3 regions of the Streptomyces sp. NPDC014995 genome follow, and region 1 is predicted to be linked to each of the others. Evidence: riboswitches for the same ligand, from Rfam matches in the RefSeq annotation. Region 1 holds a riboswitch; each other region holds the start of a gene.
The links. A riboswitch is a leader RNA that binds a small molecule or an ion and turns the genes downstream of it on or off. The one in region 1 is predicted to bind cyclic di-AMP.

Region 1 (7,285 bases):
TAAGCCACTCCTAAAGAATTTGCCAATCAGGGAATAGACCCCCCGTCAGCCGCGTCGATGCGACGACCACACCCGGAACCCGCTGATCCGGAAGTGGCTCCAGGTGGTGCGGAACGCGAAGTGCCCGCTGGTGTACGGCTCCGGGTCGGTGTGGTCGAAGACGAGCCGCCCGTTGTTCCACCACTGGACGGTGGAGCCGTCGGAGACGACACGGACGCGGTTCGGCTCATTGGCCACGAGCAACGGTTCGGTGTAGTCGAGGACGAGCGGCCGCACCCCCGCCCGGCCGACGTAGCGGCGCAGCCGGGTCGTGGTGTTGGTGTTGGCGCCGTAGCCGACGTAATACGCCCTCAGGTGGTCGTATTCCGCCAGCGCCCCGCCCCTGGGGGTCGCGAAGAGGTCGTCCGGGGAGCGGACGTCGACGGCGTTCCAGAAGTTGTTGAGGTCGGAGACGCGGTCGTTGACGCCGCCCGCGGCGACCGGGGTGGCGGTGTACTCGAGGACGTACGGCCCTTGGAGGCGCTGCTTGAACCAGATCGTCGCGCCGGCGGGTACGTCCACCTCCAGGATCCCGCGGGAGGCGGTGACCGTGCCGCCCTTCTCGAGTTCGACGGCCCACCGGCCGAGGCCGTGGCGGAAGTCGTCGTGGGCGACGAGACGGCGGTGGCGGGACGCGGCGCTCGCGGTGGCGGCCGGGGCGAGAGCGGCCAGGGCGGCGCCGGCGGCCAGGGTGCCCAAGGCCCTGCGGGTGGTCGTCATGGAGTACGGCTCCTTCGGTGGGCCGGGTGGTGTGGGTGACGGACCTCCGCCCCCACGTCCAGAAAGCGCTTTCCCCTGTCGGGGATCACTGTGCCCCCACTCCACCCCCCTTGTCGATGCCTCCGGAGGCCGTCCGCACGCACGCCGAAGGCCGGACCCGGGAAGGTGCATTCCAGGGGTCCGGCCTTCGGCGTGCGTGTTCGGGCAGGGGTCGTGCGGTGGTCGTGCCGGAGGTCAGCCGACGGAGACGCCGTGCGAGCGCAGGTAGGCGATCGGGTCGAGGTCCGAGCCGTAGTCCGGCGTGGTGCGGATCTCGAAGTGCAGGTGCGGGCCGGTCACGTTGCCGGTCGCGCCGGAGAGGCCGATCTGCTGGCCCGCGGAGACGGACTGGCCGGCCGAGACCGAGAGCGAGGACAGGTGGGCGTACTGGGCGTAGTAGCCGTCGGCGAGCTTGATGACGACCTGGTTGCCGTACGCCCCGCCCCAGCCGGCGGAGACGACCGTGCCCGCGCCGACGGCCTTGAGCGAGGTACCGGTCGGGACGACGAAGTCGACGCCGGTGTGGTAGCCGCTGGACCACATGCTGCCGGCCATGCGGTACGGGGTGCCGACGGTGGCACCGGCCACGGGCTTGGTGTAACCGCTGGAGTTGCCGCCGCTCTCGGCGACCTGGGTGGTCGACGTCTGCGACGACGAGGACTCCGAGGCCTTCGACGACTCCGACGCCTTGGAGGGCTTCGAGGGCTTCGAGGACTTCGAGGACTTCGAGGACTTCGACGAGGAGGAGGAACCGGACGAAGCGGACGGCGTCTTGGGGGCGCCGGTCGTGGCCTTCTTGCCGATCGACAGCTTGAGGCCGGGGTGGATCAGCGACGGGTCGTCACCGACCGCCGCACGGTTGTCCTCGTACAGCTTGTGCCAGCCACCGCTGACGTTCTGCTCGTCCGCGATCTTCGAGAGGTAGTCGCCGGCCCGCACCGTGTAGGTACGGGGGGTCGCGGCGGCCTTCGACCCGGTGGCGGCCTGCTGCGCGACCGGAACGGCCTGGACGGCCTTTCCCGAGACCGAGGAGACCGACTCGGCCGCCGGCTTGGCGGGCGCGGCGTGGGCGCCGGTGGCCCCCATGAGCGGAAGGGCGAGCGCGGCGCCCCCGGTTCCGGCGACGGCTATGGAGCGGGTGAAGCGCTGGGTTTTCGGACGGCGGTGCTTACCCTTCGCGGGCATGGCGAATTCCTCTCCGGCGCCTGCGAGGTGAGCTGTCGGGTGCGGACTGGAGATGCCCGGCCGCGCCGAGGCGCGGCTTTACCCCAAGCCTGTTCCGGAGACCGGAACAGGCGGTTCTGCCTGTGGGTCCCCCGCTCCTGCCGTGCACGGGTGAGTGTGCGGACTCCGGGCGGCGGCAGGATTCGGCGGCCCGTCCGGATTGGTGTGGAACGTAAGCGACCAAGACGCACAGGGACAAGCGAAGGTTGTGCTGTCACGGCATTTCTCGTGATCCGCCGTGGGAATTCCCGGTCACCGTCCGTGAGCCAAAAGGCCAGCCTTTCACCGAAGACCCTGGAAAAGCACCCGAATTACGTGAACATGACGGGCGACGCTCGGTCACGAATATGACGCTCCTCACGTGACACGTCTCCAGGTTCGTTTACTCCAGAGCGAGTTGGAACGAAGGATTCCAATTCGGACAGAACTCTCAGATGCGACGCAGCCGGATAACCGCCGCATCAAGGTCACCACGCAACCCGGTACGCAGCCCGTGATGCAACAACACCGCCCCTCGGTGCACTTCGCCCGTTTCGAGGCATTCGTACGAGACTGTCGGGTCGAGGCCGCGCAGGCGCAGCGCCGGCACCGGCTCGCCGTACCGCTGCGTCTGGAGCCAGGCGAGGACGACGGTCTCACCCCCGCGCACGTACTGCACGGCGCTCAGCCCGCCCTCCGGGGGGCGCAGCCGGTAGAGGTCGCCGTGCTGCACGAGGGGCCGGATCTCCTTGTAGAGGTCGACCCACCGCCGAGCCTCGGCGAGCTCCTCCTCGGTCCACCCGGAGAGGTCGCCGCCGACGCCGAGCACTCCGGCCATGGCGCTGACGAACCGGAAGCGCAGCGAGCTGGTCCGGCCGTTCAGCTGGGTGTTGGGGCTGTCGGTGACCCAGGCGGCCATCACGCGCGCGGGATGGATCTGGCTGAAGCCGTGCTGGATGGCGAGGCGGTCCAGCGGGTCGGTGTTGTCGGAGGTCCACACCTGGTCGGTACGGCTCATGACCCCGAGGTCGATCCGGCCGCCGCCGCCCGAGCAGGACTCGAAGGCGACCCCCGGGTGGGCCGCCCGCAGCCGGTCCAGCAGCGCGTACAGGGCGCGCACGTGGTCGACCCAGAGCCGCTGCGGGTAGGGGTCGTCGGGCCAGCCGGCGTCGGTGAAGCAGCGGTTGAAGTCCCACTTGACGTAGTCGATGGGAGCGCTGGACAGCAACGTGTCGAGCTGCTGCCAGAGGTACTCCTGCACGTCCTCACGGGCGAGGTTGAGGACGAGCTGTTTGCGGAGTTCCGTCCGCTTTCGCCCCGGTTGGAACTGCACCCAGTCGGGGTGCGCCCGGTACAGGTCGCTGTCGGGGTTGACCATCTCGGGCTCGACCCAGATGCCGAACTGCATGCCGAGCGCATGCACGTGGTCCGCGAGGGGCCTCAGGCCCTTCGGGAAGCGGTCGGGGTTGGGCCGCCAGTCACCGAGGCCGGCGTGGTCGCCGGTGCGCGCGCCGAACCAGCCGTCGTCGACCACGAACAGCTCGACGCCGACGTCCGCGGCCCGGCGTGCGAGGGCCGCCTGTTGCTCCTCGGAGATGTCGAAGTAGGTGGCCTCCCAGGAGTTGAACAGCACGGGCCGGTCGCGCTCGGCGTCCGGGATCACGTACGCGCGCTGGTAGGCGTGCCAGGCGCGGCTCGCGCCGCCGAAGCCGCCGTCGGTCCACAGGCCGGCGAAGACGGGCGTGGTGAAGGACTCCCCCGCCGCCAGCCGCAGCAGGCCCGAGTCGTCGTAGCCGGCGCCGCCGGTGATCTGCACGCGCGCGTCGGGGAGCTGCGCGACGGCGATCCGCCAGGAGCCCGACCAGCCGAGGGCGCAGCCGTAGACCTCGCCGCGTTCCTCGGTGGCGTCGGTGTCCAGGGCGACCCAGGGCAGGTGCTGGTGGCCGGTGTGGCCGCGGCGGCTGCCGATGACCTTCTCGCCGTAGGTGAGGGGGGACCGCGTGAGGCGGGACTCGGCGGCCCAGCGGCCGTGCAGCTGGGACAGGCGCCAGCCGTCGCGGTCGGGCAGCGTCCAGGTGGCGGAGTCGGCGCGGAGCAGCTCCAGCGGCTCGTCGCCCTCGTTGCGCAGGGTCGCCCAGCGCTCGACGACGTCGCCGCGCATTCGGTAGTGCAGCGTGACGGCCAGCCCGGCGTCCCGGAAGCGCAGCCGCAGTTCGTCGTCCTCGCTCTCGTGCCCCGCGAAGACCCACTCGGTGCCGCGCCGTCCGGCGGTGCGCACGGACAGGGCGGGCCGCACGAAGCGGGCGCCGCCCTCGACCGGGTACTCCTCCCGGCCGTCGAGCGGCGACTCGAAGGGCCAGTAGTCCGGCAGCGGCCGCTCGGCGAGCGCCTCGGCGTCGGCGAGGGCGAGCCGCGGACCCCAGTGCAGATGCACCAGCTCGTCGGCCTCGGTGACATGGACGGCGTAGCTGCTGCCGGGTCCCGAAAGGAGCCAGGTACGGCCGTCGACGGCGGACTCGGGCATCAAACCCCCACTGATTCGAACAGGTGCGATCAAGCACGAACATCATCAGGGGCGGGCGTCCCGCTGGGCAAACCTGGGCGACGACCGTTCACCGGGCCGGGTGGCCGCGCTCACCCGTGGACGCCCCCGGGCGCCGCGCATCCGTGTCGTATCGTCGGGGAAGTGTTCCGTCGGCCACCCCGAGCCGCGCCGGCCGGGACCGACGACTGGAGGAGCCCCTGTGACGCAGCAGATCCCGTCGACCGAACCCGAGTTGGCCGGCGTGCGCAACTTCCGCGACGTGGGCGGCCTGCCGACCGTCGACGGACGGCGGGTGCGTCACGGCGTGCTGTTCCGCAGCGGCCACCTCGCGCACGCGACCGGCGAGGACGCCGTGTTCCTCTCCTCCCTCGGCCTGCACACCATCTTCGACTTCCGCAACGCGGCGGACCAGAAGCTGGAGGGCGCGGACGTCGAGCTGCCGGGCGTGCGCAATGTGAACCTGCCGCTGACGGACCCGGCGGACGGCGCGGAGTTCTGGAAGATGGTCCGCGACGGCGACATCGACCAGCTGCGCGAGATCCTCGCGGACGGCAAGGCCGCGCACCGGATGATCGTCTCCTACCGCACGATCATCCGGGAGCGCACCGCCGAACACTCCCAGGTGGTGCACGCGCTCGCCGAGGACAGCGTCCCCGCCCTGATGCACTGCGCCGCGGGCAAGGACCGGGCCGGCCTGTCCGTCGCGGTGACGCTGCTCGCCCTCGGTGTCGAGCGCGACGCGATCCTCGACGACTACCTGAAGTCGAACGCCAAGCACCGCCGCTACAAGGTCCACCGCACCAGCACCTCCGCCTCGGCCTACTCCCCCGAGGTCATGGAGCTGCTCAGCCCCCTCTTCGACGCGCGCGCCGAGTACCTCGCGGCGGCGATGGAGACCATCGAGGAGACGTGGGGCGGCGTCGACGCCTATCTGGAGCGGGGCCTCGGGCTGACCGCCGGGACCCGCGAGCGGCTGCGGGAGCGGATGCTCGACTGAGCCCCGCGGGCCTACTGCTTGGCGCCGACCTCGAAGAGCAGCCAGAGGAACGCCGCGAAGACGTGCCCCACCGCGATGTAGATGATCAGCCGGATCCAGAGGCTCCGCGGGAACCTCTCCTCGATGTCGCTCATGACGTCTCTCCAGGGGTGGGACCGAGGCACAGTGCGGCCGTCGGGCTCTGCAGCAGGGTGTGGACGAAGAGGAGCTCCACGCCGTCGGGGTCCTGTGCGGCGATACGGTGCGGGGTCAGCGAGTCGAAGTGCGCGCTGTCGCCCGGGCCGAGCAGGTGCGTGGTGTCGCCGAGCCGCAGCCGCAGCCGTCCGGTGAGGACGTACAGCCACTCCTCACCGGCGTGCACCCGCACGATGTCGCCCTGGGAGCCGTACGGCACGTGGACGCGCAGGGCCTGCATGCCCCGCCCGGGCGCACCGGCCTGCCAGTACGTCCAGCCACCGGCGTGGGTCGGCTCCATGGCGTCGGCGCGCACGACGGCGTCCCGGCCGGCGACCGTCTCGCCGAGCAGCTCCGAGACGGTCGTACCGTAGACACGGGCGAGCGCCAGCAGCATCGGCAGCGAGGGCTGACGCTGCCCGGTCTCCAGCCGGGAGAGGTGGGCGGGCGACAGACCGGCGGCCCGGGCCGCGGCCTCCAGCGTCAGTCCGGCCCGGCGGCGCAGGGCGCGCAACTGCGGTGCGACGGCGGGCAGGGTGTCGCCCGGGCCGGGAACGGAACCGGTGCCGGGACCGTTACCGGAATCGATGCCGGGATCGGCGTCGGAGGAGCTCATGCCTCCATTCAGCCCGAGCCTTGCCTCTCTGGCAAATTTCTTGCCTCAGAGGCAAAACCCTCAAACGGCCCGTCGCCGGGGCCGGTCACCGGTTGGCCACCGCCTGCTTGATCAGTGTCCTGCCGAAGTCCCACATCAGTCCGCCCCCGCTGTGCGCGTCGTCCATCACCTCGGTGAACGCGTCGACGAACCGGTCCACTTCCCTCTCCCCGATCACCAGCGGCGGGATCAGCTTGATCACCTCCAGCTCGTCGCCGGACACCTGGGTGAGGATCCGGTGGCGCTGGAGCAGCGGGACGACCACCATCTGCGCGAACAGGCCCTTGCGGGCCGCCTGGAGCATGGCCCACCGGCCGCGCAGCTTCAGCGACCTCGGACGGCCGAACTCGATGCCGACCATCAGGCCCCGGCCGCGGACGTCGGCGAGCAGCTCGTACTTCTCGGTGAGGGCGGCCAGCCGTGACCTCAGCAGCTCCCCGGTGACGCGGGCGTTCTCGACGATCCGGTCGTTCTCGATGACCGACAGCACCGCGAGGCCGGCTGCCATCGCCTGCGCGTTGGAACCGAAGCTCGCCGAGTGCACCAGCACCCGGTCCATGGACGAGTAGACCTTCTTGAAGATCCAGTCCTTGCCGAGCGTGGCGCCCACCGGCACATAGCCGCCGGAGAGCGCCTTGGCCACGCACACCAGGTCGGGCTCGACGCCCTCCTCGTGCTGGTGGGCGTAGAAGTCGCCGGTCCGGCCGAGACCGGTCTGCACCTCGTCTGCGATGAGCAGCGCCTTGTGCCGGTGCAGCAACTCCTGGGCGGCGCGCAGAAAGCCGGGCGGGGCCTCGTGCACGCCCTTGCCCTGGACCGGCTCGACGATCAGGGCGGCGACGTCGCCCTGCTTCAGCTCCCGTGCCAGCGCGTCGAGATCACCGAGCGGGACGGCGGTGTCGGGCAGCAGCGG
Region 2 (7,285 bases), on a different contig from region 1:
GGCGGCGGGCTCGTCGTACGGCCACGATGTCGACTCACCCAGCCACCCACCGGCAGCGCGGGCACCCCCACCGCACCGCCCCCCCGACCCGTACCCGTACCGGCACCCGCCCTCCCCGGCACCCGAACCCGCACCCCGCCCACACAGCGAACCCGCAGAGCGAACCCGCAGAGTGAACCCCTACAGCGGAGCGAACCCACAGCCACCCGTCCCCCCGCCCACCCGCCCACCCGCCCACCCGCCCACGTAAAATCGATCCCACTGTGTCTGATTCCCTCAACGCCCCCGACTCCTCCCGGCCCGCCTCCGGCGAGTCGCTCCGTCGCGTCCGTGCCAAGGGCGAGCCCCGCTTCCCGGACGGTCCCAAGGCCGACCCCGCCGGCTCGCACTTCGAGCGGCGGATCCGGAGTTTCCAGCCGCGCCGCAGCCGGGTGACCGCGGGGCAGGCCGACGCGCTCCAGCGGCTCTGGCCGAAGTGGGGGCTCGACATCGACGGTCGCCCCGTCGACCTCCCGGAGCTGTTCGGGAACGACCACCCCGTCGTCCTGGAGATCGGCTTCGGCATGGGCGAGGCCACCGCCCGGATGGCCGCCGCGGACCCGCACACCAACATCCTCGCCGTCGACGTCCACACGCCGGGCCAGGGCAACCTGCTGAACCTCGCCGACCGCAACGGCCTCACCAACATCCGGGTCGGCAACGGCGACGCGATCATCCTGCTGCGCGAGATGCTCCCCCCGGACTCCCTCGACGGCCTGCGCGTCTACTTCCCCGACCCCTGGCCCAAGAAGCGCCACCACAAGCGCCGCCTCATCCAGCCGGAGTTCCTCACCCTCGCCGCGACGCGTCTGAGGCCGGGCGCGCTGGTGCACTGCGCGACCGACTGGGAGCCGTACGCGGAGCAGATGCTCGAGGTGCTCACCGCGCACCCGGACTTCGAGAACACGCGGGCGGACGGCGGTTTCGCGCCCCGCCCCGACTACCGGCCGCTGACCCGTTTCGAGGGACAGGGCTTGGACAAGGGTCATGTGGTGAACGATCTGCTGTTCCGTCGCGTACAGCACGGCTGAACGAAACGCCCCTGCGGCTCCCCACCACCCGCGCCGCCGGCCCCTCCGTCCCTCCGTACCTCCGTCCCTGCCGCCCCCGACCCCGAATTGCCTCCACCGCCGTCCTCTCCCTCGTTAGGGTCGATGCCGTGGCCATCAGTCCCCCGTACCCGCCGCACCCGCCGCAACCGCCCCAGCCGGGCGGCACACCCGAGGGCGGTGTGCTCCGGCACGCGCACTGGTGGCAGCACAAGTGGGTGCGTTACGGCGCCCTGATCACCCTGCTCGCGCTCTCCGGACTGGTCATCCTGGCCCTCGTCCGCGAACAGACGGGCACGCACGGGTTCCTGGTGGGCCTGGGACTCGCCGTCCTGCCCGTCCCCCTTCTCATCGCGGCCTTCCGGTGGCTGGACCGGGTGGAGCCCGGCCCCTGGCGGAACCTGATGTTCGCGTTCGCCTGGGGCGCGTGCGCGGCGGCGCTGATAGCGATCGTCGCCAACAGCTTCGCCACCCGATGGATAGCGACGGCGACCGCCGACCCCTCCAGCGCGGACACCCTCGGCTCGACGGTCATCGCCCCGATCGTCGAGGAGTCCGCCAAGGCGGCCGCCGTCCTCCTCGTCTTCCTCTTCCGCAGGCGGGACTTCACCGGAATCGTCGACGGAGTGGTGATAGCCGGGATCACCGCGACCGGCTTCGCGTTCACCGAGAACATCCTCTACCTGGGCAACGCCTTCGGCACCGACCAGCTCACCGGGGACGGCGGCATCGCCTCCGTCACCGTCGCGACCTTCTTCGTGCGCGTCATCATGTCGCCGTTCGCCCACCCCCTGTTCACGGTCCTGACCGGTATCGGTTTCGGCATCGCCGCGCTCTCCGGGGACGGGCAGCGCATACGCCGCGTCCTGCTCCCGCTGTCCGGTCTGCTGCTCGCGATGACGATGCACGCCTTGTGGAACGGCTCGGCGACCCTCGGCGAGTGGGGCTTCCTCGCGGTGTACGGGGCGTTCATGGTGCCGGCCTTCGCGGTGCTGACCTGGCTGGTGGTGTGGACGCGCCAGCGGGAACTGGGCACCGTACGCGAGGAACTGCCCGCCTACGCGGCCGCGGGCTGGCTCACCCCCGCGGAGCCGTACGCGCTCGGCTCGATGCGGGCCCGGCGGCTGGCCCGCGACCACGCCCGCCGGCACCTGGGCAAGCCGGCCGCGCGAGAGGTGGCGCGGTACGAGGCGTACGCGACGTCCCTCGCGTTCCTACGGCACCGGGGACGCCTCGGCCGGGCCGGCGCCGACTTCGTCGTACGGGAACGGGAGTTGCTGAACGAGCTGTGGCGCCGCAAGGACATCGCCCGCCCCGCGCTGGACCACGCGGCCCGTATGACGGCGCCTCCGGTCCAGGTCGTCATGCCGCCCTGGCCCGTCTACGGGGTCCCCGGGCACGGACAGGGGTACGGGCATCCGACGGGACCGGCCCGGCATCCGCAGCACCAGCTTCCCCATCAGCAGCCCCACCCACAGCCGCACCCACAGCCGCACCCGCAGCACCAGTACCCGCACCCCCGCTCAGCGCAGCCCGGGTATTCCGGGTACGGCCCCTACCAGCCGTAGACCGGAAACCGTGCGCCGGAAAACGCGAACCGGAAAACCTGAGCCGGAAGCCGTGAGCCTGAAACCGTGACCGGCATGTCGTGAGCCCTGCGTCGTAGGGGCCGCCCCCCACCGGACACCGCAGTGCGGGCCCTTACACCGAGGCCTGCGTGAGCCGCCCGATCTCGGTCCGGGTCAGCTCCAGCTCGGCCACCGCCACCAGCGCCGGCAGCTGCTCCACGGTCCTCGCGGAGGCGATCGGCGCCGCCACCGTCGGCGGGGCCGCGAGCCACGCCAGGGCCACCGTGGCGACCTCGGTGTCGTGGGCGCGGGCGATCTCGTCCAGGGCGGCGAGGACCTTCTGCCCCCGCTCGGTCCCCAGGTGCTTGCCGGCCCCTTCGGCCCGCGCGCTGTCCACGGTCGTACCGGGCCGGTACTTGCCGGTGAGGAAGCCGGAGGCGAGCGCGAAGTAGGGCACGGCGGCGAGGTCGGAGGCGTCGGCGAGGTCCTGGAGCTCGCCTTCGTACGTGTCGCGCGAGACCAGGTTGTAGTGCGGCTGGAGGGCGACGTACCGGGCGAGGCCCTCGCGGTCGGAGAACTCCAGGGAGGCCCGCAGGCGTGCGGGGGAGATGTTGGAGGCGGCGATGTGCCGCACCTTGCCCGCCTTCACCAGCTCGTCGAGCGCGCCGATGATCTCCTCGACGGGCACCTCGGGCTTGTCGAAGTGGGTGTAGTAGAGGTCGATGTGGTCGGTGTCCAGGCGTCGCAGCGAGGCGTCGGCGGCGGCCTTGATGTTGGCGGCGGTCAGCCCCTGGAAGTCGGGGTGCTGGCTCACCTTCGTCGCGATCACGACGTCGTCGCGGTTGCCGCGGGCCTTGACCCACTTGCCGATCAGGGTCTCGGACTCACCGCCGCCGTTGCCCTCGGCCCACGCCGAGTAGGAGTCGGCGGTGTCGACGAAGTTGCCGCCGGCGGCCGTGTAGGCGTCCAGGACGGCGAAGGAGGCCGCCTCGTCGGCGGTCCAGCCGAAGACGTCGCCGCCGAGGGCGAGCGGGAAGACCTCGAGGTCGGAGGAGCCGAGCTTGCGCAGAGACGTCATGCTCTTCGTCAACGCCTCGGCCGGAGGCGCGCATTCCACGCCTCCGGCCAAGGGTTCGCAAACATCCGGGAAACGTCCGGGTCGTGTACGGGAGACCTCACCGACCCCCGGGAACCACCGGAAATTCCCCGGAAGACTTCAGAGGCTGAGCCCCTTGTCCCGCAGCCAGGCCGCCGGGTCGATGCCCGAGGCGCTGCCGCCCGGGTGGACCTCCAGGTGGAGGTGGGCGCCGGTGACGTTGCCGGTGGCGCCGACGCGGCCGATGACGTCACCGGTGGCGACCTTCTGGCCGACGCTGACGCTGATGGAGGACTGGTGGGCGTACCAGACCTCGGTGCCGTCGTCGAGGGTGAGCACGGTCTTGTACCCGTACGACCCGTCCCAGCCGGCCGACGTGATGGTGCCGCTGTGCACGGCCTTGATCAGGGTGCCGGTGGGGGCGGCGAAGTCGAGGCCCGTGTGGTACCCGGAGGACCAGTAGGCGCCGGCCTGACCGAAGGTGGAGGTGATGGTGTACGAGGAGGTCGGCAGCGTGTACTGCTTGGCGAGTTCGGCGAGGCGCTCGGCCTCGGCCTTCTTCGCGGCTTCCTCGGCGGCCTTCTTCTTCGCGGCGGCGGCCTTGGCCTCCGCCTCCTGCTTGGCCTTGGCGGCCGCATCGGCCTGTGCCTTGGCCGCGGCGGCCTCGGCGGCGGCCTGGGCCTTGGCCTCGATCTGGGTCTGCTGCGACTCGGCCTGCGCCATGATCCGGCTGCGCAGCGCCTCGCCGGCGTCGGAGGCGCTCTCGCTGCTGTCGTCCGCGGCGACGGTGGTGCCGAAGGTGCTGAGGGCGGGCGCGGACTCCTCGGGGGTGTCGTCGTCCGAGATCAGGGAACCCACGGAGGGGAGGTCCGGCATGGAGATGGAGACCGGCGGCTTGCCGGTGTTGGCGCTGGCCATGCCGCCCGCGCCGACGGCGGCTATGACGCCGACGCCGAGAACGGTGGAGCTGCGGGCGAGCCCGCCGCGCTGCTTGGCGACGCGGTGCCGACCGCGTACCGGGCGAATGGACTCCGCGGTGGGGTTCCACTCCTCCCAGGGGCCCTCGTCGGTGCGGTAGGTGCCGTAGCCGAAGGTCTGGCTGGGCGCGCTGGGGGCTTCTGGGGCAGGCCGGTTGGACGCCACGCGGGCGTACTCCTTTCCTTCCGTCGCCTACCGGGTTAGCTGACGGGTTCGGAGCGGGAAGGTCTCCTACGCGCGTATACCGGCCGTTGTTCCACGGCGGCTTACGCGTGATTCACCCCAAGGTGGTGGTTCCCCGGTTCCCTTACGGGATTCGGCGCGTGCGCACGGAGCCGCCTCTTGTGACGGCTGGGACGACCGCGCTGCGTTATCGAACGTTAATAGACGCGGGGCCGGGTTTCCAAGCTGTTCCTCTTGATCAACAACATTTCTGGCCTGGACTTTCGCCCCACGAGCGGTGAAAAACGGGCGAGTTGACCTCGCTCCGGCCACATCTCAGCAGTCACAACGTTTTTGATGGTGACTCAGTTGTGATGCGCAGGGCGCTCATCCGATCACGATCCGTGAGCTTGATTGAGCGAGTGAACACACCGAGGGCCGGAACCCTGTATCAGGATTCCGGCCCTCGACCTTCAGTAGCGGGGACAGGATTTGAACCTGCGACCTCTGGGTTATGAGCCCAGCGAGCTACCGAGCTGCTCCACCCCGCGTCGGTATGACACCAGTGTACGCCATCCGCGGGACACGAAAGACCAGGGTTGATCCGGGGCCTCTCTGGGGGCTTCCCCGGGGATCTCCCGGGGACCCCCTGGTGACCTCGGGGGATCTCCAGGGGACTTCCCCCTGGACCCCCGGGGCACCTCCGAGGGACCTCCCTGAGGGCCCGCTGCCGGGCTTCCCTACCGGGCTTCCCTCCGCAGGCTTCCCGAGGGACCTCCGCTCGGCCAATGGCCCTACAGGAGATGGCTGTTGGGCGCCTTGGCCCGCTCCTCGTACTCCGGGAGGACGACGACGTCCACACCCGCGGCCGTCAGCAGTCCGGTGCCGTCGGCGTCGGTCACGAAGGTGTCCGGCTCGCGCCAGGCCGTCACCACCCGGGGAACGCCCGCGTCGAGGACGAGTCGGGCGCAGGGGGTCGGGCGTGAGGAGCGGTGGGTGCAGGGTTCGAGGCTGGTGTAGACGGTGGCCGTGGCCAGACGGGGGTCGCCGGGGTCGATCTTGGCGAGGGCCGCCTCCTCGGCGTGGACGACGGGGTCGCCGGCCTCCCGGGAGTGGCCGCGCGCCAGCTCGGTCCCGTCGGCGGCCACCACCACCGCGCCCACGCTGAACGCCGTCCGCGACGGCGGGCAGGCGGCCGCCAGCTCGCAGGCGAGGGCCAGCCAGTGCCGGTCGGCGGCGGTGGGGAGCGGGCCGGCGCCGGGCGCGGTGGGCTCGTAGCGCATCAGGACGACGTCCTCGATGCGCCGCGTCTCCACGAGTCGCAGCCGTCCGCCCTGGTAGCCCCCGGGACCGAAGAGCCGGGGGGCGTCCGGGGTGCCCACGAAGAGGGGGGCGAGGACGAGCTGGAGTTCGTCCGCCAGGCCTTCCTGGAGGAGCTGGGTGTGGATGGTTCCGCCGCCCTCGACCATCAGCCGCCGTACGCCCCGTACGTCGTGGAGGTGTTCCAGGAGCCGCCGCCAGTCGAGGCCGGGGCCGAGGGGCACGACGTCGGCCGCGAGGCCGAGTGACCGCGCGCGTTCGGCGCCCTTGTCGGTCGTGTAGACGACCTTCTCGCCGCCGGTGTGCCAGAACTTCGCCGCCGGATCCAGCTCGCCGGAGCCGCTGACCGTGACCTTGAGGGGGTACTCCGGCCTGCCGGCCGCCAGGCGCGCGGCCCGGCGTTCGGGCGAGTTGACCAGGAGGCGGGGGTTGTCGGCGCGGATGGTGCCGGCGCCGACCAGGATCGCGTCCACGGAGGCCCGCACCTCGTCGACCCGGTCGAAGTCGGCGGGGCTGGAGAGCAGCAGGCGGTCGGGGCCGGTGTCGTCGAGGTAACCGTCGAGGGAGACGGCTGCGGACAGCAGGACGTACGGGTACGGCATCGGCGCGGTCTCTCCGGGCGAGGGGCTGTGGGCTCTGGGCTGAGGGCTGAGGGCTGAGGGCTGAGGGTACGGGGCCGGACCGGCCGCAGCCCTTGGTTCAAGTTTGAAGCAAACCTACACTGGGGGTATGACGATCCGCTGGCTCACCCCCGAGGAGCAGCGCGCCTGGCGCGCGTACGTCGCCGCCTCCCTGCTCCTGGAGGACGCGATCGACCGGCAGCTTCAGCATGAGGCCGGCATGCCCCACCTGTACTACTCCATCCTGGCCAACCTCTCCGAGGTCCCCGAGCGACGCCTGCGCATGACCGATCTGGCGGAGAAGCTGAAGATCACCCGCAGCAGGCTGACGTACGCGGTGACGCGCCTGGAGAAGGACGGACTGGTGCGGCGCGAGAACTGCCGCTGGGACAAGCGCGGGAGCATCGCGGTCCTGACGGACGAGGGCATGGCGGTCCTGGAACGGGCGGCGCC
Region 3 (7,285 bases), on a different contig from region 1:
TCTCCATCGACGACGTCGCGGCCACGATCGTCACCAAGCTCATCCACCGCCACCCCCACGTCTTCGGCGACGCGACAGCGACGACACCGGAGGAAGTGAAGGAGCACTGGCTCCGCACCAAGGCGGTCGAGAAGCGCCGGGAGTCGGTGACCGACGGCATCCCCCTCCACCAGCCGGGCCTGGCACTCGCGGCCAAGCTCAGCTCACGCGTGCGCTCGGCGGACCTGGACGTCCCGCTCCCGCCGGCCGAGGGCATCGGCCACGAACTGCTGGCGCTGGCGGCCCGGGCGGAGTCGGAGGGGGTCGACCCCGAGGCGGCGCTCAGGGCCGCGGCCCGGGCTTACCGGGATGCGATCCGGGCGGCCGAGGGAGTGGGGGATTAGTACGGTGGGCTCCTGATTCCGGTGGCGGGCGCGGGGGGCGGGTATGGAACGGGAGCCGGGGGAGCCGACGGCTGAGCGGATGGTGCGTTCCGCCGGTGACCGCGTCGACCTGAGCCACGGCATCTTCCACGCCCCCGTGATCGGGGCCCAGTACAACTACGCGCCCGTTCCCCTCCCCGTGACGCCCGCCGACAGCTGGCCCCGCCTGCGCACGCTCCGCCGTCTCGCCCTCGGCATCCGCCCCGTCCGCCGCTTCGGCGACGAGCCCACCCTGCCGCCGTACGTGCGCCGCGACGCCGACGCCGAACTCGACCGGATCGTCGCGGACCGGCTGCGCGCCGGCGGACTGGTCGTGGTCACGGGTGAGCCGTTGTCGGGCAAGTCGCGCACGGCCTGGGCCGCGTTGCGACGGGTGGGCGGCAGGGTCCGAACCCGCGTCCACAACGCCCAGCCGGGCGCCGACCTGCGCGGCCTGCCCACCGCCCTGCGCGGCCGCGACCGCTCCGGACACCACGTCGTCTGGCTCGACGACCTCGAAGGGCACCTCGGCGAGCAGGGCCTGACAGCCGGCCTGCTGGCGGAGTGCGTCCACGAGGGCGTCCTCGTCCTGGCCACCATGCGCGACGAGGCGTACGACACCCACCGCTTCGGGGACGGGCCGGCGGCCCGCGTGCTGAGCGGGGCGGCCAGGGTGGAGCTGACCTGTCGCTGGAGCGGGACCGAACTGGCCCGTCTCGCCGAGGCCGAGGATCCGCGGCTCGTGGACGCGCGGCGGCATCGCGGCTCCCTGGGCGTCGCCCAGTTCCTCGCGGTGGGACCGGAGTTGTGGGAGGAGTGGCGGCGGGCGGGCCGGCCGACCGCGCGGCCGAGCGGGCACCAACTGGTGCACGCGGCCGTCGGCATGGCCCGCTGCGGGGTCACGGCGGCCCTGCGGTTGTCGGCGTTGGAGGCCCTGACGGGCGGACCCGTGGTGGCGGAGGACCTGGCCTGGGCAGCCAGGCCCCGGCTCGGCGTCGTCGGCCTTCTCGTCCCCGGCGCGGAGGTCGGCACCTGGCGGGCGAGCGGGCCCCTGGTGGCAGACGCCCTCCGATCGCCGGACATGCCACCGGTGCGGGCCGACGAGTGGCTGTTCGCGGCCAAACTGGCGCGGCAGCACAGCCGGGGCGACTTCGGCACGGTGGTGCAGGCGGGCCGCGAGGCCCTGCGCACAGGGGGAGAGGTGGGCAGCGAGTACTCCGCGCACGCCCTCGCCAGACTCGCCGCCCTGGCCGGGGACGACACCGACGCCAGGTTCTGGTACCGGAGGCTGGCCGACCTGAACCCGTCCTGGGGCGCTCACGTGTTCGCCGAGTACCTGGTTCAGCAGGGAGAGACGGCCGACGCCGTCTCCCACTACGAGACCGCGGCCCAGGCCGGTAACCGCATGGCGGCAGAGGCCCTCGGCCCCCTCCTCCTCGCCCGGGCCGAACACTGGCTGGCCAGAGCCGCCGAAGCCGGCTCGGAGCCGGCCGCCACCCGGCTCGCGGCCCTCCGCGAGGCCCTCGCCGAAATCCCCGCTACCGTCAAGGAGTGACCGACCAGCCCCACCCCCCGACCGACACCCCACCGGCGCCCGCCCTCTTCACCTGGGAGTTCGCCACCGACCCCTACCCCGCCTACGCCTGGCTCCGCGAGCACGCCCCCGTGCACCGCACGAAGCTCCCCAGCGGTGTGGAGGCCTGGCTGGTCACCCGGTACGCGGACGCCAAGCAGGCCCTCGCCGACCAGCGGCTGTCCAAGAACCCCGCGCACCACGACGAGCCCGCGCACGCGAAGGGCAAGACCGGTATCCCCGGTGAGCGCAAGGCCGAGCTGATGACGCATCTGCTGAACATCGACCCGCCGGACCACACCCGCCTGCGCCGCCTCGTCAGCAAGGCGTTCACCCCCCGCCGCGTCGCCGAGTTCGCCCCCCGCGTCCAGGAGCTGACCGACAGTCTGATCGACCGGTTCGCCCCGCGCGGCACCGCCGACCTCATCCACGACTTCGCCTTCCCCCTCCCCATCTACGCCATCTGCGACCTGCTGGGCGTGCCCCGGGAGGACCAGGACGACTTCCGCGACTGGGCCGGGATGATGATCCGGCACGGCGGAGGCCCGCGCGGCGGTGTCGCGCGGTCGGTGAAGAAGATGCGCGGCTACCTGTCCGAGCTCATCCACCGCAAGCGCCAGGCCCTCCCCGCCGAGCCCGTCCCCGGCGAGGACCTCATCTCCGGTCTCATCCGTGCCTCCGACCACGGTGAGCACCTCACCGAGAACGAGGCCGCGGCCATGGCCTTCATCCTCCTGTTCGCCGGCTTCGAGACCACCGTCAACCTCATCGGCAACGGCACCTACGCCCTTCTCACCCACCCCGACCAGCGCCACCGGCTCCAGGACTCCCTGGCCACCGGCGACCGCGCCCTCCTCGAAACCGGCGTCGAGGAACTCCTGCGCTACGACGGCCCCGTGGAACTCGCCACCTGGCGCTTCGCCACCCGCCCCCTGACCATCGGCGGCCAGGACATCGCCGCCGGCGACCCCGTCCTCGTCGTGCTCGCGGCCGCCGACCGCGATCCGGCGCGTTTCACCGACCCGGACACGCTCGACCTCTCCCGCCGCGACAACCAGCACCTCGGCTACGGCCACGGCATCCACTACTGCCTGGGCGCCCCGCTCGCCCGTCTGGAGGGCCAGACGGCGCTCGCCACCCTCCTCACCCGCCTGCCCGACCTCCGGCTCGCCGTCGATCCGGCCGAGTTGAGGTGGCGCGGCGGCCTCATCATGCGCGGACTGCGCACACTGCCCGTGGAGTTCACCCCCCGTCCCGCCCCCGGATCGTCCGCACCCCCCGCACCCGCCCGCTGACCGACCGTTATGTGCCGGTCCCGCGGAGCAAAGGTGACCATTCCTCAACTCTGTGATCTTCACGTGATCTGTGCGGCATTAACTTGTGACAAGTGATCGTCTGCCTATACGTTCACTCGTCAGCGCGGCGCCCCGGCATCACCCGCCGCGCGGGTCACTGCTGTCTCGAGAAAGGCCCCCCGCATGCTCTCCGGGAACGGTCGTCACCGTCGCCCCCGCCAGGCCCCGGCCCTCCTCGTCGCGGCCGGCGTGACCGGCTCCGCCATCGCCATCCCGCTGCTCGGCGCCACCGGTGCGAGCGCCGCCGACGGCACCGTGTGGGACAGGGTGGCGGAGTGCGAGACCGGTGGCTCCTGGAGCGCCGACGAGGGCAACGGCGAGTACGGCGGCCTGGCCCTGACCCAGGAGGACTGGGAGGCGTACGGCGGACTCGACTACGCCTCGCGGCCCGACCTGGCCAGCCGCAACCAGCAGATCTCCGTCGCCCAGAAGCTCCTCGCCGACCAGGGTGTCGGCGCCTGGGGCACCTGCGGGCTGACGTCGGGGCTGAGTGAGGACTCGGCTTCGGTGGACGTCGACACCGGCGTGGCGGAGGACTCGTCCGACTCCTCCATAACGTCCGGCTTGTCGGATCTGTCCAAGGGGTCGTCCGGCTCCTCGAACTCCTCCGGTTCCTCCGAGGGTTCCGGGGACGCCTCCGCCGACCCGTCCGCCGAATCCTCCGCGGACTCCGCGAATACGCCCTCCTCGCCCCCTTCGTCCTCTTCCTCCTCTACGCCGGACAACTCCTCCACGTCCGATACGTCCACCGGCTCCGGTGCGAGCGGCGTGCAGGCGGGGGGCGGCTCGGCCGCGGCGGCGCCCGAGGCGGACGACTCGGACAAGTCGGGTCAGAGTGCGGGTTCTTGGAGCCTCGTCGACACCGGAGCGGTCGACTCCGGGTCGACGGACAGCGGTTCCGCCGACACCGGTTCCACCGGCTCCGGCCGCCACCGGGGCGGCACCGCCGACGAAAGTGCGACCGACGGCACGTCGGCCGCCTCGTCCGGCCGTCACGCCGCCGGCACCCTCAGCGGCACGGCCGGCGCCTACACGGTCCGGGCGGGCGACTCGCTCACGTCCATCGCCGACTCCCTTGACCTCGACGGCGGATGGCGCGCGCTCTACGCCGAGAACAAGGACCTCATCGGTGCCGACCCGGGCAACATCGTCCCCGGTCAGACCCTTGCCACAGGGGTCCAATAGGGCGGAAAAGCCGAGAAAACGGCGGGAGTTCACGTCGCACTTCGCACTGAATGTCCGGTTTGGTGAAAGTGTGGGATGAGTCTCAGAAGCCCTGATCGTCTTTGAAATTCCGGCGATCGCGTGTCTACGGTCGTGACCGCTCGGCAACCCGAGCCCCGGCTGCCGCAACGCCGAATCCTGCCAGTGGCCGCCCGGGAACAGTCGTCGCGTCAAGCGCCGCAGGCAGGAGCGGGGGACCCAAGGTAAGTGCCGCACCGGGCAGTTGACGGCGGCGGCTAGGGGTGAAGCCACGCCTCCCGTGGAGGAGTGGCCGGGCAACTCAACCGGCCCGAACCCGACAGCTCACCTCGCAGGCGTCGGTGAGGGGATCGATCCATGCTGTTTTCCGTCAAGGGCAAGCACCGTCGTCCGTCCAAGGCCACTCGCGCCCTCGCCATCGCGGGTGTCACCACCGCCGCCGTGGCCGCCCCGCTGATGGCGGCCGGCACCGCCTCCGCCGCCACGGCCTCCGAGTGGGACGCCGTCGCCCAGTGCGAGTCCGGCGGCAACTGGTCCATCAACACCGGCAACGGTTACTACGGCGGTCTGCAGTTCTCCGCCTCCACCTGGGCCGCGTACGGCGGCACGCAGTACGCCTCCACCGCCGACCAGGCCAGCAAGGCGCAGCAGATCGAGATCGCCGAGAAGGTGCTCGCGGGTCAGGGCAAGGGCGCCTGGCCGGTCTGCGGCGTCGGCCTCTCCAACGCCACGTACAACGGCGGCTCCTCCTCGTCCTCCTCCGGCGGTTCCTCCAGCGGCTCCTCGGAGAGCACCCGCTCCACCGAGCAGCAGAGCGCCTCCCGCTCCGCCGAGCGTCCGGCCGCGAGCCAGAAGACGGTCACCACCCCGACCGGCAAGAAGGTCGAGAAGGGCGACGGCGAGTACAAGGTCGTCCAGGGTGACACCCTCAGCATCATCGCCGAGAAGCAGAACGTCGAGGGCGGCTGGGAGAAGCTGTTCCAGCTGAACAAGGACATCGTCGAGGACGCCGACCTCATCTACCCGGGCCAGCAGCTGCACCTCAAGTGACATCCGGCTGCCAGTAAGGCCGCAGGCCCCTCACGGACGAGGTCCGCACGCTGAAGACCTCGTGAGGGTCCCCCCCGTCCCCACGGGCTCCCCGCCCCGGTGCGTCTTCCCCCGTACGCACCGGGGCGGGGTTTTTCCATCCCGGGCGTGGTCCGCGGTTCGCTCCTTGTTCCCGGGATTCCCCCGCCCTCTTTGTTCCGACCGGGAACAATGTGTACCGTCAGTCTGTCCACGGGACGGTCGGTCGGCTGCCGACGGCCCCGGGACGGTTAGGCTCTAGTCGCTGGGCTCAGCGGGCTCCATCACGGTCCGCGTGCTCCGCACTACCAGCGTCACATCCCAAGAAGGAGATGCTCGTGCCGTCCATCGACGTCGTCGTAGCCCGGGAAATCCTGGACTCCCGAGGCAACCCCACGGTCGAGGTCGAGGTCGGCCTCGACGACGGCAGCACGGGTCGTGCCGCCGTCCCGTCCGGCGCCTCCACCGGCGCCTTCGAGGCCATCGAGCTCCGCGACGGTGACCCGAACCGCTACCAGGGCAAGGGTGTCGAGAAGGCCGTCCTCGCCGTCATCGAGCAGATCGGCCCGGAGCTGGTCGGCTACGACGCCACCGAGCAGCGCCTGATCGACCAGGCCATGTTCGACCTGGACGCCACCGACAACAAGGGCTCCCTCGGCGCCAACGCCATCCTCGGCGTCTCCCTCGCCGTCGCCCACGCCGCCTCCGAGGCCAGCGACCTCCCGCTCTTCCGCTACCTGGGCGGCCCGAACGCGCACCTGCTGCCGGTGCCGATGATGAACATCCTGAACGGCGGCTCGCACGCCGACTCCAACGTGGACATCCAGGAGTTCATGATCGCCCCGATCGGCGCGGAGTCCTTCTCCGAGGCCCTGCGCTGGGGCACCGAGGTCTACCACACCCTGAAGAAGGTCCTGAAGAGCAAGGGCCTGTCCACCGGCCTCGGCGACGAGGGCGGCTTCGCCCCGAACCTCGGCTCCAACCGCGAGGCCCTCGACCTCATCCTCGAGGCCATCAGGGAGGCCGGCTACACCCCCGGCGAGCAGATCGCCCTCGCGCTCGACGTCGCCGCGTCCGAGTTCTACAAGGACGGCTCCTACACCTTCGAGGGCAAGGAGCGCTCCGCCGCCGAGATGACCGAGTACTACGCCGAGCTCGTCGAGGCGTACCCGCTCGTCTCCATCGAGGACCCGCTGTTCGAGGACGACTGGGAGGGCTGGAAGACCATCACCGCCAAGCTCGGTGACAAGGTCCAGCTCGTCGGTGACGACCTGTTCGTCACCAACCCCGAGCGTCTGGCCCGCGGTATCGAGGAGGGCGCCGCCAACGCGCTGCTGGTGAAGGTGAACCAGATCGGTTCGCTCACCGAGACCCTCGACGCCGTCGAGCTGGCCCAGCGCAACGGCTTCAAGTGCATGATGTCCCACCGCTCCGGCGAGACCGAGGACGTCACCATCGCCGACCTCGCCGTCGCCACCAACTGCGGCCAGATCAAGACCGGCGCCCCGGCCCGCTCCGAGCGCGTCGCCAAGTACAACCAGCTGCTGCGCATCGAGGAGATCCTCGACGACGCCGCGGTGTACGCCGGCCGCAGCGCGTTCCCGCGGTTCCGCTCCGCGAATCAGTAGGCGCGGCACGGGCCGGCCCCTGCTCCGAGGGCGGGGGCCGACCCTCACCGGGCTCAT

Region 2: another riboswitch for cyclic di-AMP. It lies ahead of ACF1A1_RS04410 (M23 family metallopeptidase); the one in region 1 lies ahead of ACF1A1_RS17000 (peptidoglycan DD-metalloendopeptidase family protein).
Region 3: another riboswitch for cyclic di-AMP. It lies ahead of ACF1A1_RS28770 (transglycosylase family protein); the one in region 1 lies ahead of ACF1A1_RS17000 (peptidoglycan DD-metalloendopeptidase family protein).

Annotation. Positions count from the first base shown of each region.
Region 1 covers NZ_JBIBVX010000007.1:310,863-318,147, reverse strand. Annotated here, with positions in the region: gene ACF1A1_RS17005 (DUF6250 domain-containing protein) at 46-759, opposite strand; gene ACF1A1_RS17000 (peptidoglycan DD-metalloendopeptidase family protein) at 994-1,983, opposite strand; cyclic di-AMP (ydaO/yuaA leader) riboswitch at 1,988-2,146, opposite strand; gene ACF1A1_RS16995 (alpha-galactosidase) at 2,453-4,525, opposite strand; gene ACF1A1_RS16990 (tyrosine-protein phosphatase) at 4,746-5,543, shown strand; gene ACF1A1_RS16985 (DUF6126 family protein) at 5,555-5,677, opposite strand; gene ACF1A1_RS16980 (helix-turn-helix domain-containing protein) at 5,674-6,333, opposite strand; gene ACF1A1_RS16975 (aspartate aminotransferase family protein) at 6,419-7,285, opposite strand, start outside.
Region 2 covers NZ_JBIBVX010000002.1:15,144-22,428, forward strand. Annotated here, with positions in the region: gene trmB (tRNA (guanosine(46)-N7)-methyltransferase TrmB) at 264-1,070, shown strand; gene ACF1A1_RS04400 (PrsW family intramembrane metalloprotease) at 1,199-2,656, shown strand; gene ACF1A1_RS04405 (aldo/keto reductase) at 2,790-3,734, opposite strand; gene ACF1A1_RS04410 (M23 family metallopeptidase) at 3,873-4,895, opposite strand; cyclic di-AMP (ydaO/yuaA leader) riboswitch at 4,903-5,062, opposite strand; tRNA gene ACF1A1_RS04415 (tRNA-Met) at 5,370-5,443, opposite strand; gene ACF1A1_RS04420 (dihydrofolate reductase family protein) at 5,687-6,814, opposite strand; gene ACF1A1_RS04425 (MarR family winged helix-turn-helix transcriptional regulator) at 6,942-7,285, shown strand, end outside.
Region 3 covers NZ_JBIBVX010000015.1:171,126-178,410, forward strand. Annotated here, with positions in the region: gene ACF1A1_RS28750 (nucleoside triphosphate pyrophosphohydrolase) at 1-383, shown strand, start outside; gene ACF1A1_RS28755 (sel1 repeat family protein) at 427-1,956, shown strand; gene ACF1A1_RS28760 (cytochrome P450) at 1,953-3,269, shown strand; gene ACF1A1_RS28765 (transglycosylase family protein) at 3,453-4,514, shown strand; cyclic di-AMP (ydaO/yuaA leader) riboswitch at 4,719-4,885, shown strand; gene ACF1A1_RS28770 (transglycosylase family protein) at 4,890-5,582, shown strand; gene eno (phosphopyruvate hydratase) at 5,939-7,228, shown strand.